3 linked regions of the Thiosulfativibrio zosterae genome follow. The protein of the gene in region 2 interacts with the protein of the main gene of each other region in a pairwise test. Links are inferred from orthologs where the notes say so. Each region holds a gene or a part of one and is shown on either strand. Other genes may lie near its edges.

Region 1 (4,832 bases), 620 kb from region 2 along the record:
TGAAATTCGCTTTGGCGATAATGATACGCTCGCGGCCTTAACGGCTAATTTGGTATCCGCTGATATTTTGGTCATTTTGACCGATCAGCAAGGATTGTATAATGACAATCCGCGCACCAATCCTAAGGCGGAGTTGATTTCTGAAGCGCAAGTCAGTCGCAAAGATATTGAAGCCATGGCCAGTCCCGAAGGTGGTGCTTTGGGTAAAGGTGGGATGTACACGAAAGTGATGGCGGCCAAAAGAGCGGCTCGTTCTGGTACGGCGACATTTATCGCCTCAGGTCGTGAAGAAAATATTTTACCCAGATTGTTTTCAGGGGAAACCGTGGGGACTTTATTAATTCCAGATTTAGAGCCCATGACCGCTCGCAAACAATGGTTGGCAGGACATTTGCAAGCCAAAGGCACTTTGGTTTTGGATGCGGGTGCGGCCAAAATTTTGCGTCAACCTGGAAAAAGCCTGTTGCCGATTGGGGTTTTGTCTGTGGCGGGTAAGTTTCAGCGTGGCGAAATGGTGGTTTGTGTGGATGAGCAGGGCAAGGAAATTGCCAGAGGTTTGGTCAACTACGCCTTAAAAGATGCCCAAAAAATTATTGGCAAACCTTCTAGCCAAATCGAGAGTATTTTGGGGTATTCGGAGGGTGAGTTTTTAATGCATTGTGATAATTTAGTGCACGCCGACATTTGAAATTGAGCGCTTTTTACCTTTTTTAAGCCCGCATTTGCGGGCTTTTTATTAAAAATCATAAAATTTTTTAATTTCGCTCTTGAATCGATCAAATACGCCCTTATTAATGGGGGACAACAGATTAATCTGAACTTAAATTTAATAACCTTTAAAAAACTTTATAAATTGTTCCCTTAGGAGAAATACTATGAATATTAAGCCATTACGCGACCGCGTTGTGATTCGTCAAGTTGAAGAGCAAAAAGTATCTTCAGGTGGGATTGTTCTTCCTGGCTCAGCACAGGAAAAACAAACCATAGGTGAAGTGGTTGCTGTGGGTCCAGGTAAAGCTTCTGACTCAGGTTCGATTGTCGCTATGACGGTTAAAGTCGGCGATAAAGTAATGTTTGGTCAATATTCTGGCCAAGAAGTTAAAGATGACAAAGGCGAAAAGCTGATGGTGATGCGCGAAGACGACATTATCGCGATTATCAGCTAATTAACGCTCGAACCCTTTACTAATAGTTAATAGTTTTAAAAACAAGGAATTTACAAATGGCAGCAAAAGATGTTCGTTTTGGTTTAGATGCTCGTGAAAAAATGGTTGAAGGGATTAACATCCTAGCCAACGCAGTTAAAGTAACTCTAGGGCCAAAAGGTCGTAATGTGGTTTTAGAAAAGTCTTTCGGTGCACCGACTGTGACTAAAGATGGTGTGTCTGTGGCGCGTGAAATTGAACTTGAAGATAAGTTCATGAACATGGGTGCGCAAATGGTTAAAGATGTTGCGTCACAAACCAATGATGTAGCCGGTGACGGTACAACCACGGCAACTGTTTTGGCTCAAGCCATTGTTCGTGAAGGGATGAAATCAGTTGCCGCAGGTATGAACCCAATGGATTTAAACCGTGGTATTCACAAAGCGGTTGAAGCGGTTGTTGCTGAAATCCAAGCCATGGCACAGCCTTGCACGACCTCTGCAGCGATTAAGCAGGTCGGTACAATTTCAGCAAACTCTGACGAAAGAATTGGTCAGATGATTGCGGATGCAATGGAAAAAGTGTCTACCGAGGGTGTGATTACGGTTGAAGAAGGTTCTTCACTAGATGATGCTTTAGTGGTGGTTGAAGGGATGGAATTTGACCGTGGTTACCTATCACCTTACTTTGTGAACAACCAAGAAAAAATGGTTGCTGAACTAGACAACCCATATATTTTGTTACACGACAAAAAAATCTCTAATATCCGCGAATTGTTACCTACACTAGAAGCGGTTTCAAAAGCGGGTCGTCCGTTATTGATTATTGCGGAAGATGTTGATGGCGAAGCCTTAGCGACTTTGGTAATCAACAATATGCGTGGCATCGTTAAGGTTGCAGCAGTAAAAGCACCTGGATTTGGTGAGCGTCGTAAGGCTATGTTACAAGATATGGCAGTATTAACTGGCGCAACAGTGATTTCTGAAGAAGTGGGTCTATCTTTAGATTCAGTGACTTTAGATATGTTAGGTCAAACTAAGTCTGTTGTGGTTGGTAAAGACAACACCAAGTTAATTGATGGTATCGGAACTAAAGAAGACATTGATGCTCGTTGCGCGCAAATCAAATCTCAAGTGGAAAACACCACTTCTGAATACGACAAAGAGAAGCTACAAGAGCGTTTGGCTAAGTTAGCCGGCGGTGTGGCTGTCTTGAAGTTGGGTGCGGCCACCGAGATGGAAATGAAAGAGAAGAAAGACCGTGTTGATGATGCTTTACACGCAACGCGTGCAGCGGTTCAAGAAGGGATTGTTGCCGGTGGTGGTGTTGCCTTAGTTCGCGCTAAGTCTAAAGTGAAAGTTGTGGGCGATAACGCGGATCAAAATGTTGGTATCCAGATTGCCTTGCGCGCTATGGAAGAGCCAATGCGTCAAATCGCAGCTAACTGTGGTTTAGAAGGGTCTGTTATTGTGAGCAAAGTCATGGAAGGTTCTGGAAACTTCGGTTTTGATGCCGCTAAAGAAGTTTACTGCGACATGATTGAAGCTGGTATTATCGATCCTGCAAAGGTCACGCGTTCTGCTTTGCAAAACGCCGCTTCTATCGCTGGTTTGGTATTAACAACTGGTGCTGCGATTGCAGACTTACCTGCTAAAGAAGGCGCTCCAGACATGAACGCTGGTGGTGGCATGGGCGGAATGGGCGGCATGATGTAATCAGCCGTGTAAAACACCCTGCTTAAATTCCCCTTAAGCGGATGTCTTCGAAACCCCTTAAATATTGTCTTTAAGGGGTTTTTTTATGTCTGCGAAAAACCAGTCAAATGATTTGAGTTATGATGAAAAAAATTAAAAAAATTTACGAATATATAAGCCTTATCTAATGTGTCTAATGGCAAAGTTCTTTTGTGCTATATTTTAGTCATTAATATCCGTTCGCAAGTCATTTTGCGGGCATCTGTGGGAGTGTTGTCATGATCAGTCCAAAAGGTGGTTACTCCAGCTTTAGTATCATCATGGTGTTGTTTTTTGTTGCGGTGAGTTCACTCCTGGGTTGGCGCGCGCACTCGATTGTGTCGCAATTTGAAGACTACCAAAAAGATTTGGCTTTAAAGCAGGCCAAAGCAACCGAGCATGGCGTCACTTCGTTGCTAGACTCTATCCGTAATCGTATGGTTGCTGTCGCACTCGATCAGTTTTTTATGGTGAATATTAGGCATTTTGAGACAGATAACGCGGTGCAAGACAAAATTACCGCAAGGCTCAAACACTACTTTCCTGATATGTATGTATTCAGTTTGGTCAGTGAACATGGTGATTTGGTGGGCGGTGACATTGATTTTTTAATGGGTGAAGTGTGTAAGTTAGAAACAAAAATACAAGCCGATGCCTTGCGTAATAAAGATTCTAATACGCAATATTTGCCCCATATTCATGCCACACCTGGTGCTTTCCATTTCGATATGATGTTCCCGGTTTATGTAGACAAAAATCCCATTATTTTCTTCATGAGTTTTAAGGCAGAACTCCTGCACAAGGTGCTTTTAGAGCAGCGCGTATCTGCCAATGATGTCTATTTAATGACAACTACGGATAAGGAAGATTTAATCGAGGTCAGTTACGAGGGCGTTAGGGATCATTTAAGTCGCGACTATTTCCTAAGCGCCTCTGAGCGCGAAGACATTTTGGCCAGTGTGAATGTGCCTAACAGTCGCTGGAAAGTGGTGGTTATTTCCAATCCTGAGCTGTTCCAAAACTTTAAACATAAACAAATGATTGACTCAATCTTACTGTTTGTTGGGTTTGCCTGTTTGTGGGTTTTACTGTTTATGATGGGCATTCAAAACGAAAGCAAACGCTCCAAATTATTAGACCAGCTTGATTTTACCGCACATCATGACTTTTTAACCGGCACGGCTAATAGACGTTATTTGGTCAAAAACATTAAAACTGCGATAGAAGATTTACGACATTTACAAGAGTATTCCGGTTTGCTGTTTATGGATTTAAACAACTTTAAACCCATTAATGACGATTTTGGGCACGAGGAAGGCGATAAAATTTTGAAAATGTTCGGCACTCGTTTAAAAGACTCTAGCCGTAATAATGATTTGGTGGCGCGCTTAGGCGGAGATGAATTTGTGGTCTTGTTAAGACATTTGGGTAAAGATGAAAATCAAGCCTATATACACTTGACCGAAGCGGCGCATCGCTTTAATGAAAATTTGGCTAAGCCTTATATTATTGACGATTATGTGCATCATGTGACCGCCAGTATTGGATCGCTGTTGATCACGGATGTCAGTATATCAGTCGATGATGTGCTGAAAGAAGCGGACAATTTAATGTATCGTGCTAAAGAAAGTGCAAAATTGAAAGCGGTTGATAAAGAAGCTGTTTGAACGGTCTAAAAAATCTTAAAGCAACCTAAAAACAACCTAAAAACAACCAGGCCTGGTTGTTTTTAGGCGGTATTTAGTCAGAATTAAGGGCTTATTTGGCCTTTTTTTGCATGAGCATCGCACGCAAATTATCCAAGTGCGCATTGCCAGTCACCTTTTGTTCTTCTTCCGACATGACTGCTCCGGGCTTGCCTTCCCAAACCAAACAGTCTTCTGGCAGTTCATCTAAAAAACGACTCGGGTCGCAAGGGGTGTCTTCACCATATTTGCGGCGTTTTTGCGCATAG
Region 2 (5,103 bases):
GTTTCTTGCCATAATACCCTTTAATGAAATAAGCGTTTTTAATAGGGTTTACTGTGATCGATGTAGATGGGTATCGACCGAATGTCGGTATCATAATAGTCAATAAGCAAGGAAAGTTGTTTTGGGGTAAGCGAGTGTTTCAAGACGCTTGGCAGTTTCCTCAGGGAGGCGTGCGTGAATCCGAAACCCCTCAGCAAGCAGTTTTTCGTGAACTTAAAGAAGAAGTCGGTTTAGAGCCTTCTGATGTGCGAGTTTTAGGCAGAACCCAAGATTGGATTTCATACGACCTTCCTAAGCATTTAATTCGTCATAACAGTTTGCCGGTTTGTATTGGTCAAAAACAAATTTGGTTTTTATTGGGTTTAGAAACCGAAGAATCCAAAATCAATTTGGCTTTACACGAAACCCCTGAGTTTGAAACTTGGACTTGGGTCGATTATTGGCATCCAGTACAGGATGTGGTTGAGTTTAAAAAAGCGGTTTATCATCAAGCGCTATTAGAGCTTGAAGACTCATTAAAAAAATTCTGGCTGCCATAAGACGTCTTTTGCGGGTAATTTCAAACTTTTACCGCAACACTTCTGTTTGATATTCATTTCTAAAAAACATTTCTAAGTCTTTAAATCCATTCAAAAAATCTTTGTCAATCCTCTGTTTAAAGGGCTTGCTGGGCTTTTTGTTGTTTTGTTGAATTCGCACCTGCCCTTAAAAAGTGGTATTATTCGCTTTCATTAATTTGAATACTGGGTGTTTTATTGCCCATTAAGTGGTATTCAAGCCCCTTGGAAATACTAAGTAGCTGGAAACCAAGGCGGTTTTGAACTCTTAATTGAGTTCATCTGTTGGCGGTCGGCGTAAGAACTACGCTTGCTGAAGACACTCTGGTATTACCCAGCCTCCAGAGTCAAACCAAACCAACCAATGAGGTTAAAAAATTTTATGAGCGATCAGTTCGTTGACCAAGACCCACAAGAAACACAAGAGTGGCTTGATGCTTTAGAAGCCGTTGTATCTTTTGAAGGTACAGAAAAGGCACAACATATTATTGCAGCACTTATCGAAAAAGCCCGTGTTCACGGTATAGATGTGCCTTATGCGGCCAATACTCCTTACATCAACACCATCGCTGCAGAGCAGCAAGTGCAGTATCCAGGTGATATGGAATTAGAAACAAAGATGCGTGCCATGTTGCGTTGGAACGCCATGGCGATTGTTTCTGGGGCCAACAAAAACACCAGCGTTGGTGGTCACATTGCTTCTTACGCTTCAAGCTGTGTTTTGTATGAAGTCGGTATGAACCACTTCTTTAAAGGGCCTAAGCACCCACAAGGTGCGGATATGATTTTCTTCCAAGGGCATACCGCTCCTGGAATGTACGCTCGCTCATACATGGAAGGTCGTTTAACCGCTGAACAACTTCGCAACTATCGTCAAGAAGTAGATGGAAATGGTCTTTCTTCTTATCCTCATCCGTGGTTGATGCCCGATTATTGGCAGTTCCCAACCGTATCTATGGGTCTTGGTCCATTGATGGCTATTTATCAAGCCCGTTTTATGAAGTACATGGAAGCCCGCGGATTAGCCAAAACAGAAGGTCGTAAGGTTTGGGCATTCCTTGGGGATGGTGAAATGGACGAGCCAGAATCTCGTGGTGCCATTCAGCTAGCCAAACGCGAAAAATTAGATAACTTAGTTTTTGTGATCAACTGTAACCTCCAGCGTTTAGATGGCCCTGTGCGTGGCAACGACAGTATTATTCAAGAGCTGGAAGGCGTTTTCCGTGGCGCAGGTTGGGCAGTGACTAAAGTCATTTGGGGTTCTGGTTGGGATCGTCTATTACAAAAAGATGTTTCTGGAAAATTGATCGAGCGTATGGGCGAAGTCGTCGATGGTGAGTATCAAGCCTATAAGGCTAAAGACGGTGCCTTCGTTCGTGAGCATTTCTTTGGTAAATACCCAGAGTTATTAGAGTTGGTCTCAGATATGACCGACAAACAAATTTTTGCATTAACCCGCGGTGGTCATTCACCTCGTAAAGTCTATAACGCCTACAAGCGTGCTGAAGAAACTAAGGGTCAACCAACCGTTATTCTTGCGAAAACCATTAAAGGCTACGGCATGGGGCCTTATGGAGAGTCAGCTAACACGGCTCACCAGCAGAAAAAATTGGATTACGAAGGCTATAAATACTTCCGTGACCGTTTTGCGATTCCTTTTTCAGATGAAGATTTGCAAAAGCAAGTGCCTTTCTATACACCAGACGAAAGCTCAGATGTTATGCGCTATATGAAGGAGCGCCGTGAGGCACTTGGGGGTTCTTTACCTGTTCGTCTAGACAATGCAGAGCCTTTACCCGTTCCGAGTTTAGATACCTTTAAAATGCTCACAGAAGGCACGGGTGATCGTGAAATGTCGACTACCATGGCATTTGTGCGTTTAGTGTCTATCTTGTTGCGTGACAAGACTTTAGGGCCACGCGTTGTGCCAATCATTCCCGATGAAGCGCGTACTTTTGGTATGGAAGGTTTATTCCGCCAAGTTGGTATTTATGACCCAGCAGGACAATTGTATCAGCCAATGGATAACGATCAGTTGATGTGGTACAAAGAAGCTTCAAACGGCCAGGTATTTGAAGAAGGTATCAACGAAGCTGGTGCCATGGCTAACTGGATTGCAGCTGCAACCGCTTATGCCAACTACGGTGTGAGCATGATTCCTTTCTACATCTACTATTCCATGTTCGGTTTCCAACGCATTGGTGACTTGGCTTGGGCAGCGGGTGATTCGCGTGCTCGTGGATTCCTTATCGGTGGGACAGCCGGTCGTACCACGCTAGAAGGTGAAGGCTTACAGCACCAAGATGGTCACAACTTGATTCAATACGATCATGTGCCTAACTGTTTAAGCTATGACCCAACCTTTGCGTTTGAATTGGCTGTGATTATCCGTGATGGTATTAAACGCATGTTTAATGAAAAACAAGATGTGTACTACTACATCACCGCCATGAACGAAAACTATTCACATCCAGCCATGCCAGAAGGCGTTGAAGATGGCATTATTAAAGGGATTTACCCCTTTAAGAAGTCAGAATCAAAAGCCAAAAACAAGGTGCAGTTAATGGGGTCGGGTACCATCTTCCGTGAAGTGATTGCCGCCGCAGAAATGCTTGAAGCTGAGTGGGATGTGGCTGCTGATATTTGGGGCGTACCCAGCTTTAACCTATTGCGTCGTGATGGTATTGAAGTACATCGTTGGAATACCTTGCACCCAACAGAAACCCCGAAGGTGCCTTATGTCACTGAAGTATTATCTGCTTCAGAAGGCCCGTTCATCGTTGCAACCGATTATATTCGTGACTATCCAGAGCGTATTCGTCAATATGTGCCAGGCCACTATAGTGTGCTAGGTACCGATGGATTTGGTCGTTCAGATACGCGTGAACAGTTGCGTAAGTTCTTCGAAGTTAACCGTTTTTATGTGGTTGTTGAGGCGCTGAAGTCTTTAGCAGACACCGGCAAAATCAAGCCAGAAATCGTGGCGAAAGCCATCGAAAAATACGGATTAGACAGCGAAAAAACTTTCCCTGTTCATGCCTAAATGAAGTTAAGCCGCTTTTATGAAAACGGCTTTTTCAAACGAATTTAATCGAAACTGTCAGTCCAAACACTAAAAGTGCTGGCAGTTCCTAGCTATAGGAAATGATGAAATGGCTATACAGCAAATTAATATTCCCGATATCGGTGATTTTGACACAGTCGAAGTCATTGAGGTTTTGGTTGCGGTTGGCGACACCGTTGCCATAGATGATTCTTTGATGACCTTAGAATCGGATAAAGCCACCATGGAAATCCCATCTCCCGTGACCGGAAAAGTCACTAAGGTGATGGTCAAGGTTGGCGATAAGGTGTCTGAAGGCACCTACGTGTTAGATATCGAAGTCAGCGACTCAGCCGCAGCGCCAGCGCCGGCCAAAGCAGAAAAGCCAGCCCCTAAGGCAGAAGCACCTGCAGCAGTTCCAGAAAAAGTGGTTACACCAGCCGCCGCGCCAAGAACCGTTGAAGCCCCTTCAGCGCCTGCAGTAGCACCTGCAAAACCTGTGAATAATCAATCTATGGGCGCGAGCTCTCATGCTTCGCCTTCAGTTCGTGCTTTTGCCAGAAACCTTGGTGTTGATTTAACTTTAGTTTCTGGGACAGGTCCTAAAGGTCGTATTCAAAAGCATGATGTCGAATTATTGATTAAATCAGTGATGCAAGGCACTAAAACGGTTTCTGGTGCAGCACCTGCGGCTTCGGGCGCGGGCATTCCTCCTGTGCCAACCATTGATTTCAGTCAGTTTGGTGCAACTGAAACGGTTGAATTGGGTCGTATCAAAAAAATCTCTGGTAAGCATCTGCACACTAGCTGGTTGAATGTGCCTCATGTCACCCAGTTTGATGAGTGTGATATCACCGAAATGGATCAGTTCCGCGTTGACATGAAAGCAACGGCTGAAAAGCAAGGTGTCAAATTAACGCCTTTGGTATTTGTCATGAAAGCGGTGGTCAAAGCCTTGCAAGACTTCCCTAACTTTAATGCCTCTTTATCACCCGATGGTCAGTCGTTGATTAAAAAAGGCTATTACAACATAGGTGTGGCTGTTGATACACCCAATGGTTTAGTGGTTCCTGTTGTTAAAAATGTTGATCAAAAAGGCATCTATGAGCTTTCGCGTGACTTGATGGAAATTTCTAAAAAAGCGCGTGATGGCAAAATGTCGCCTGCCGATATGTCGGGCGGATGTTTCACCATTTCTAGCTTAGGCGGTATTGGCGGTACACAATTTACCCCAATCGTGAATGCTCCTGAAGTGGCCATTATGGGCTTATCAAAAGCCAAAATGCAGCCAGTTTGGAATGGACAAGAATTTGTACCGCGTTTAATCATGCCTTTCAGTGTGTCTTACGATCACCGCGTGATTGACGGTGCCGAAGGCGTTCGTTTTACCACCACGGTGGGTCAATATTTAACTGACTTGCGTCAATTATTAATGTAATCGGGAGTTTTTAACAAATGAGTACAATAGTTGACATTAAAGTTCCCGATATTGGTGATTTTGCA
Region 3 (4,636 bases), 140 kb from region 2 along the record:
TTTTATTGTATGTGATTCGTAATTGGGGCGCTTTCCCCGATGGTATTGCCTTTGCGATTTTGATTATGAATATGTGTGTCCCGCTGATTGACCAATACACTCAACCGCGTGTGTTTGGGCATGGTTTAGTGCGTAAATGATGGATTTAAAATGAGCCAACCTAATCCAATCCCCTCAAAAACCCTTTGGCAACAAATGGCCAAATCTGCTGTGTCTTTAAGCCTATTTACCTTGGTCGGTGTTGGCTTGCTCCTTGGCATCCGCTTTATCACCGCAGAACCCATTGCCATCGCGCAAAAACAAACCATCTTAGACACCTTTAATCAGGTGATGCCACCCGAAAACTATAACAACGACCCCTTACTCGATACCAAACAAATCATTGCACCTGAATTTCTAGGAACTTCTGAGCCAGTCACCCTTTATCGAGTGCGTAAAGACGGACAACCCACGGGTGTCATTTTGCAAACCATAGCCCCCGATGGTTACAGTGGGGATATTCATATCCTCATGGGCGTTTTAGCGGATGGCCGCATTGCTGGTGTGCGTGTGTTAGAGCACAAAGAAACCCCCGGGTTAGGTGACAAAATAGAAATCAAAAAATCTCAATGGATTCGCACTTTTGATGGCCGCAATTTGCGTGATGAAAATGCCCCGCGCTGGCGTGTCCGTAAAGATGGTGGTGATTTTGACCAGTTCACTGGGGCTACCATTACCCCAAGAGCGGTTGTCAAAGCCGTGCGTAATACCCTTGATTATCTCAACCAACACAGAGATGCCCTCTATGACTGAACTCACACAACCCAGCTTTTTAAAAATGAAATTGGCGGAATATCAAAAAATTGCCGAAAGCGGACTTTGGTCTAATAACCAAGCCTTAGTTGCTTTACTGGGACTCTGCCCATTGCTCGCTGTCACCAACAATACCGTTAATGGTATCGGGTTAGGCTTAGCGACCATGGCGGTTTTATTGGTATCAAATGTTTTGGTGTCGTTGATTCGTGATTATGTCTCAGATGAAATTCGCATTCCTGTTTTCATTGCAATTATTGCCTCAGCAGTGACCATTATTGATTTATTGATGAACGCTTATCTGCATACCTTACATGGCATTTTAGGGATCTTTATTCCACTCATCGTGACCAACTGCGCCATTCTTGGGCGTGCAGAAGCCTATGCCTCCAAAAACCCAGTGGATAAAGCCATAGTTGACGCGCTCTTTATGGGGCTGGGATTTGCACTCATTTTAGTATTGCTTGGCGCTGTGCGTGAGTTGATCGGCAACGGCACCTTGTTTGACCAGATGGACTTGATGTTTGGTGAAGGTGCCAAAAACATGACCTTCTATTTGAGCGAAGATTTTCACCCTGTTTTATTAGCGATTTTACCGCCGGGCGCTTTCATAGCACTGGGTCTATTTGTGGCAGCTAAAAATGCCATTGAACTGCGTAAAGCTGAGAAAAAGCAAAATGCACTGGGTATTCAAGTTGCTGTTAATCCCATCAAATAATGCTTGAACCCCATGAATAAACAAAAACGCCTTGAGATTTTTCAACGCCTATCTGAGGCGATTCCCAACCCAGAAACCGAACTCAATTACAGCAATCCGTTTGAACTCCTGATTGCAGTTATCCTGTCTGCACAAGCCACTGATAAGGGCGTCAATATTGCCACCGCTAAGTTGTTCCCCGTCGCCAACACCCCTGAAGCTATCTATGCGCTCGGCGAGGACGGACTCAAAGAATATATCAAAACCATTGGGCTGTTTAACACCAAGGGTGCCAATATTATCAAAACCTGCAAAATGCTGATTGAGCTGCACGGCTCACAAATCCCAGAAGACCGCGCTGCTCTCGAAGCCTTGCCAGGCGTTGGTAGAAAAACCACCAATGTGGTTCTGAATACCGCCTTTGGGCATCCCACCATGGCAGTAGACACCCATATTTTTAGAGTTTCCAACCGCACTAAATTGGCACCAGGCAAAAATGTGTTAGAAGTAGAAAAAGCCCTGCTTAAAAACATCCCAAAACAATACATCATTCCCGCACACCATCTTCTCATCCTACACGGACGCTACACCTGCACCGCCCGCAAACCCAGATGCGGCGCTTGTTGCATTTATGACCTATGCGAGTTCAAAGAAAAAACCGTTTAAAGGCGAAAATACAGTCCTAAAAACAACTAGGCCTGGTTGTTTTTAGAACTGTTTTATCGATTTTTAAGCATATAAAACAAAACCAGCTGCGCCAAAACTGATGACCAATATCCACATAGGCACTTTTTTTGACCTAACGGCTATTGCCGCCATCGCAATTCCAACTAGGGCATAGCTATCCCAATGTACATTGCTTAAAATTGGATGAATCCAGGCAGACAACAACAAACCAACCACGGCAGCGTTCACGCCCATGAGCGCGGCTTTAATGCCCGATTGGTTTGTCCAAGTTTGCCAATGTGGATGAATTGCTAAGGCCAATAAAAAGCCGGGTAAGAAAATCATCAGCGTGGCGAGCAAAGCGCCCATCCAAGGGGCTGAGTTCCAAAAGAGTGCGCCTAAAAAAGCAGCGATACTAAACATAGGGCCCGGCACCGCTTGTGCCGCAGCATAACCTAATAATAGGGTTTGAGAACTCACTTGATTGGCCGTAAATTGACTTTGCAACAGGGTCTCTAACAAAGGCAACACCACATGACCGCCGCCAAAAACCCAACTACCGGCTTGATAAAAAACATTCAATAACTCAAGTAATGAGCTTGCTGTTTGATTTGGCCATGACACCAGAGCCAACAGGGGTAAACCCAACCATAGCGCCAAAAAACTCCAAGCGGCGAGATTGAGTCGTATGGGGCTTTTGGATGTTGGCTTTTCAACTTCTGTCAATCCAACAACTTTAGGGTTGTGCCACAACCCAGTCAAAACCGCCGCTAAGACTAAGATGGTCAGCTGTAATGCTATGGAAGGCACAAAAATCATGGCCAGTGCAGAAAGTAACGCTAAAATTTTGGTTAGATGGGTTTGGCAAAAACTTTTACTCATGCTCCATAAAGCATCCAATACAATCACCACAATTAACCATTGCAAGCCTTGCAACACCGCCTGCCAAACATTGGGATTTAGCACATCCAAAGTCAAAGCCAAACTGAACATAATGAGAAAAGATGGCAGTGTAAAGCCTAAAAAAGCTGCCCAAGCGCCCCAAACACCACCCCGCTGCAGTCCAATTAAAAACCCTAACTGGCTTGAGGTTGGGCCTGGTAATATTTGCGCCAGCGCTAACTGTCTACCAAAGGTATCCATGTCCAACCATTGGCGTTGCTCGACAAAATGGCGCTGAAAAATCGCAATGTGCGCCGTCGGTCCACCAAAGCTAATCCAACCTAAACCCAAAAACTGCCAAAACACTTCAAGCACTGATTTCAAAATTGGCGAACTCCATTCAAAAAGATAGATTAACAAACCCACATGAAAGATTCTTTAAACTTAATCAAACCCATCAAAAATGACCAGGCCTGGTCAAATTTCAATCTGAAACTGCTCAAATAACCTTTAAATCTAGTAAACTATTATTCTTTAACTTTAGACGCAAATCCTCATTATGTTTTACACCCAAGAAAGAGACAAGCTGCGCCAATTCTATGTCGATGTTTGGCAAAAAGCTCGCAGTCATCAAACCTTAGATGCCATGGAAACTCGCATTGCTCGAGTGATTGAAATGCATCCCGAATACCATCAAATGTTGAGCAACGCGCATCACCTTGGCAATGAATATCATCCCGAAATGGGACAAACCAATCCATTCTTACACATGGGGCTACACTTGGGTTTACAAGAACAAGTGGCTTTGGATCGACCCGAAGGGATTCAAGCGATTTACCAAAAGTTGGGCCATCAATTGGGTGATGTGCATGACACTGAACACGCCATGATGGAGTGTTTGGCGGAATCTCTATGGTTGTCACAGCGAGATAATACCTTGCCAGATGAGGCGACTTACTTAACCTGCCTAAAAGGACTGATTCGTCAATGATTTCAAAAACTAAAGCCATTTTATTAATGTTATTAATAACCACTTTCAGTGGCTTTTCAAATGGTTGGGCGAGCGAAAATCCTTCAGAGAAAACGGTATTTGTCAGCGCCGCTTGGACGCAACAAAACCTAAAAAATATCAAGCTGATTGATCTAAGCAGTCAATTGGAATACCAAAAGTTTCACCTCCCTAACGCCCTTTGGGTGAATTACAAGTGGTTGATTAAACCCAAAGAAGGCATTGAGCTCAGTGGTGGCTCTGATTATATGGCGCGCGTTTTATCGCAACTGGGTATTACCCCGCAAGATACGCTGGTGCTGTATGACGGCATGGGGAATTTGGATGCCAGTCGCTTGTATTGGGAGCTTAAAAAACTGCGTCATCAAAAGGTGTATTTATTAAACGGCGGCCTGGTGAGTTGGGTTTTACAAGGCTATGCAGTGACCCAAGATTTACCTAAAATTCAGGCAGCAAATTACCCAACCCCTGCCCAAGATGATACTGCCAGTCTGACGGCAACTCAGCAACAGGTTAGCCAAGTTTTACAAAATCATCAGGCTTTGCTCATGGATACGCGCACGCTAGAAGAATACACTGGCGACCCAAAA

The links.
Region 1: the proteins of aceE (region 2) and groL interact in binary tests that used the Escherichia coli proteins (3 or more experiments, as listed by UniProt). The link is inferred for Thiosulfativibrio zosterae from one-to-one orthologs.
Region 3: the proteins of aceE (region 2) and nth interact in binary tests that used the Escherichia coli proteins (3 or more experiments, as listed by UniProt). The link is inferred for Thiosulfativibrio zosterae from one-to-one orthologs.

What each region holds. Positions count from the first base shown.
Region 1 is NZ_AP021888.1:494,653-499,484, forward strand. The notes cover bases 605-3,541. They hold groL (chaperonin GroEL), read left to right. Parts: upstream 605-1,222; coding sequence 1,223-2,860; downstream 2,861-3,541. Other genes in these bases: proB (glutamate 5-kinase), read left to right, coding at 605-688; THMIRH_RS01950 (co-chaperone GroES), read left to right, coding at 876-1,166; THMIRH_RS01960 (GGDEF domain-containing protein), read left to right, coding at 3,118-3,541. Also shown: more of proB, read left to right, coding at 1-604; more of THMIRH_RS01960, read left to right, coding at 3,542-4,545; DNA helicase Rep, read right to left, coding at 4,637-4,832.
Region 2 is NZ_AP021888.1:1,117,620-1,122,722, forward strand. Bases 593-3,800 are described here. They hold aceE (pyruvate dehydrogenase (acetyl-transferring), homodimeric type), read left to right. Parts: upstream 593-939; coding sequence 940-3,600; downstream 3,601-3,800. Other genes in these bases: aceF (dihydrolipoyllysine-residue acetyltransferase), read left to right, coding at 3,710-3,800. Also shown: THMIRH_RS04980 (RNA pyrophosphohydrolase), read left to right, coding at 54-539; more of aceF, read left to right, coding at 3,801-5,038; lpdA (dihydrolipoyl dehydrogenase), read left to right, coding at 5,056-5,103. UniProt on the Escherichia coli protein: Component of the pyruvate dehydrogenase (PDH) complex, that catalyzes the overall conversion of pyruvate to acetyl-CoA and CO(2).
Region 3 is NZ_AP021888.1:1,252,560-1,257,195, reverse strand. What follows is about bases 598-3,338. They hold nth (endonuclease III), read left to right. Parts: upstream 598-1,522; coding sequence 1,523-2,155; downstream 2,156-3,338. Other genes in these bases: chrA (chromate efflux transporter), read right to left, coding at 2,219-3,338; THMIRH_RS05690 (electron transport complex subunit E), read left to right, coding at 785-1,510; rsxG (electron transport complex subunit RsxG), read left to right, coding at 598-792. Outside these bases: electron transport complex subunit RsxD, read left to right, coding at 1-140; more of rsxG, read left to right, coding at 151-597; more of chrA, read right to left, coding at 3,339-3,412; THMIRH_RS05675 (DUF1841 family protein), read left to right, coding at 3,597-4,028; THMIRH_RS05670 (sulfurtransferase), read left to right, coding at 4,025-4,636. UniProt on the Escherichia coli protein: DNA repair enzyme that has both DNA N-glycosylase activity and AP-lyase activity. The DNA N-glycosylase activity releases various damaged pyrimidines from DNA by cleaving the N-glycosidic bond, leaving an AP (apurinic/apyrimidinic) site.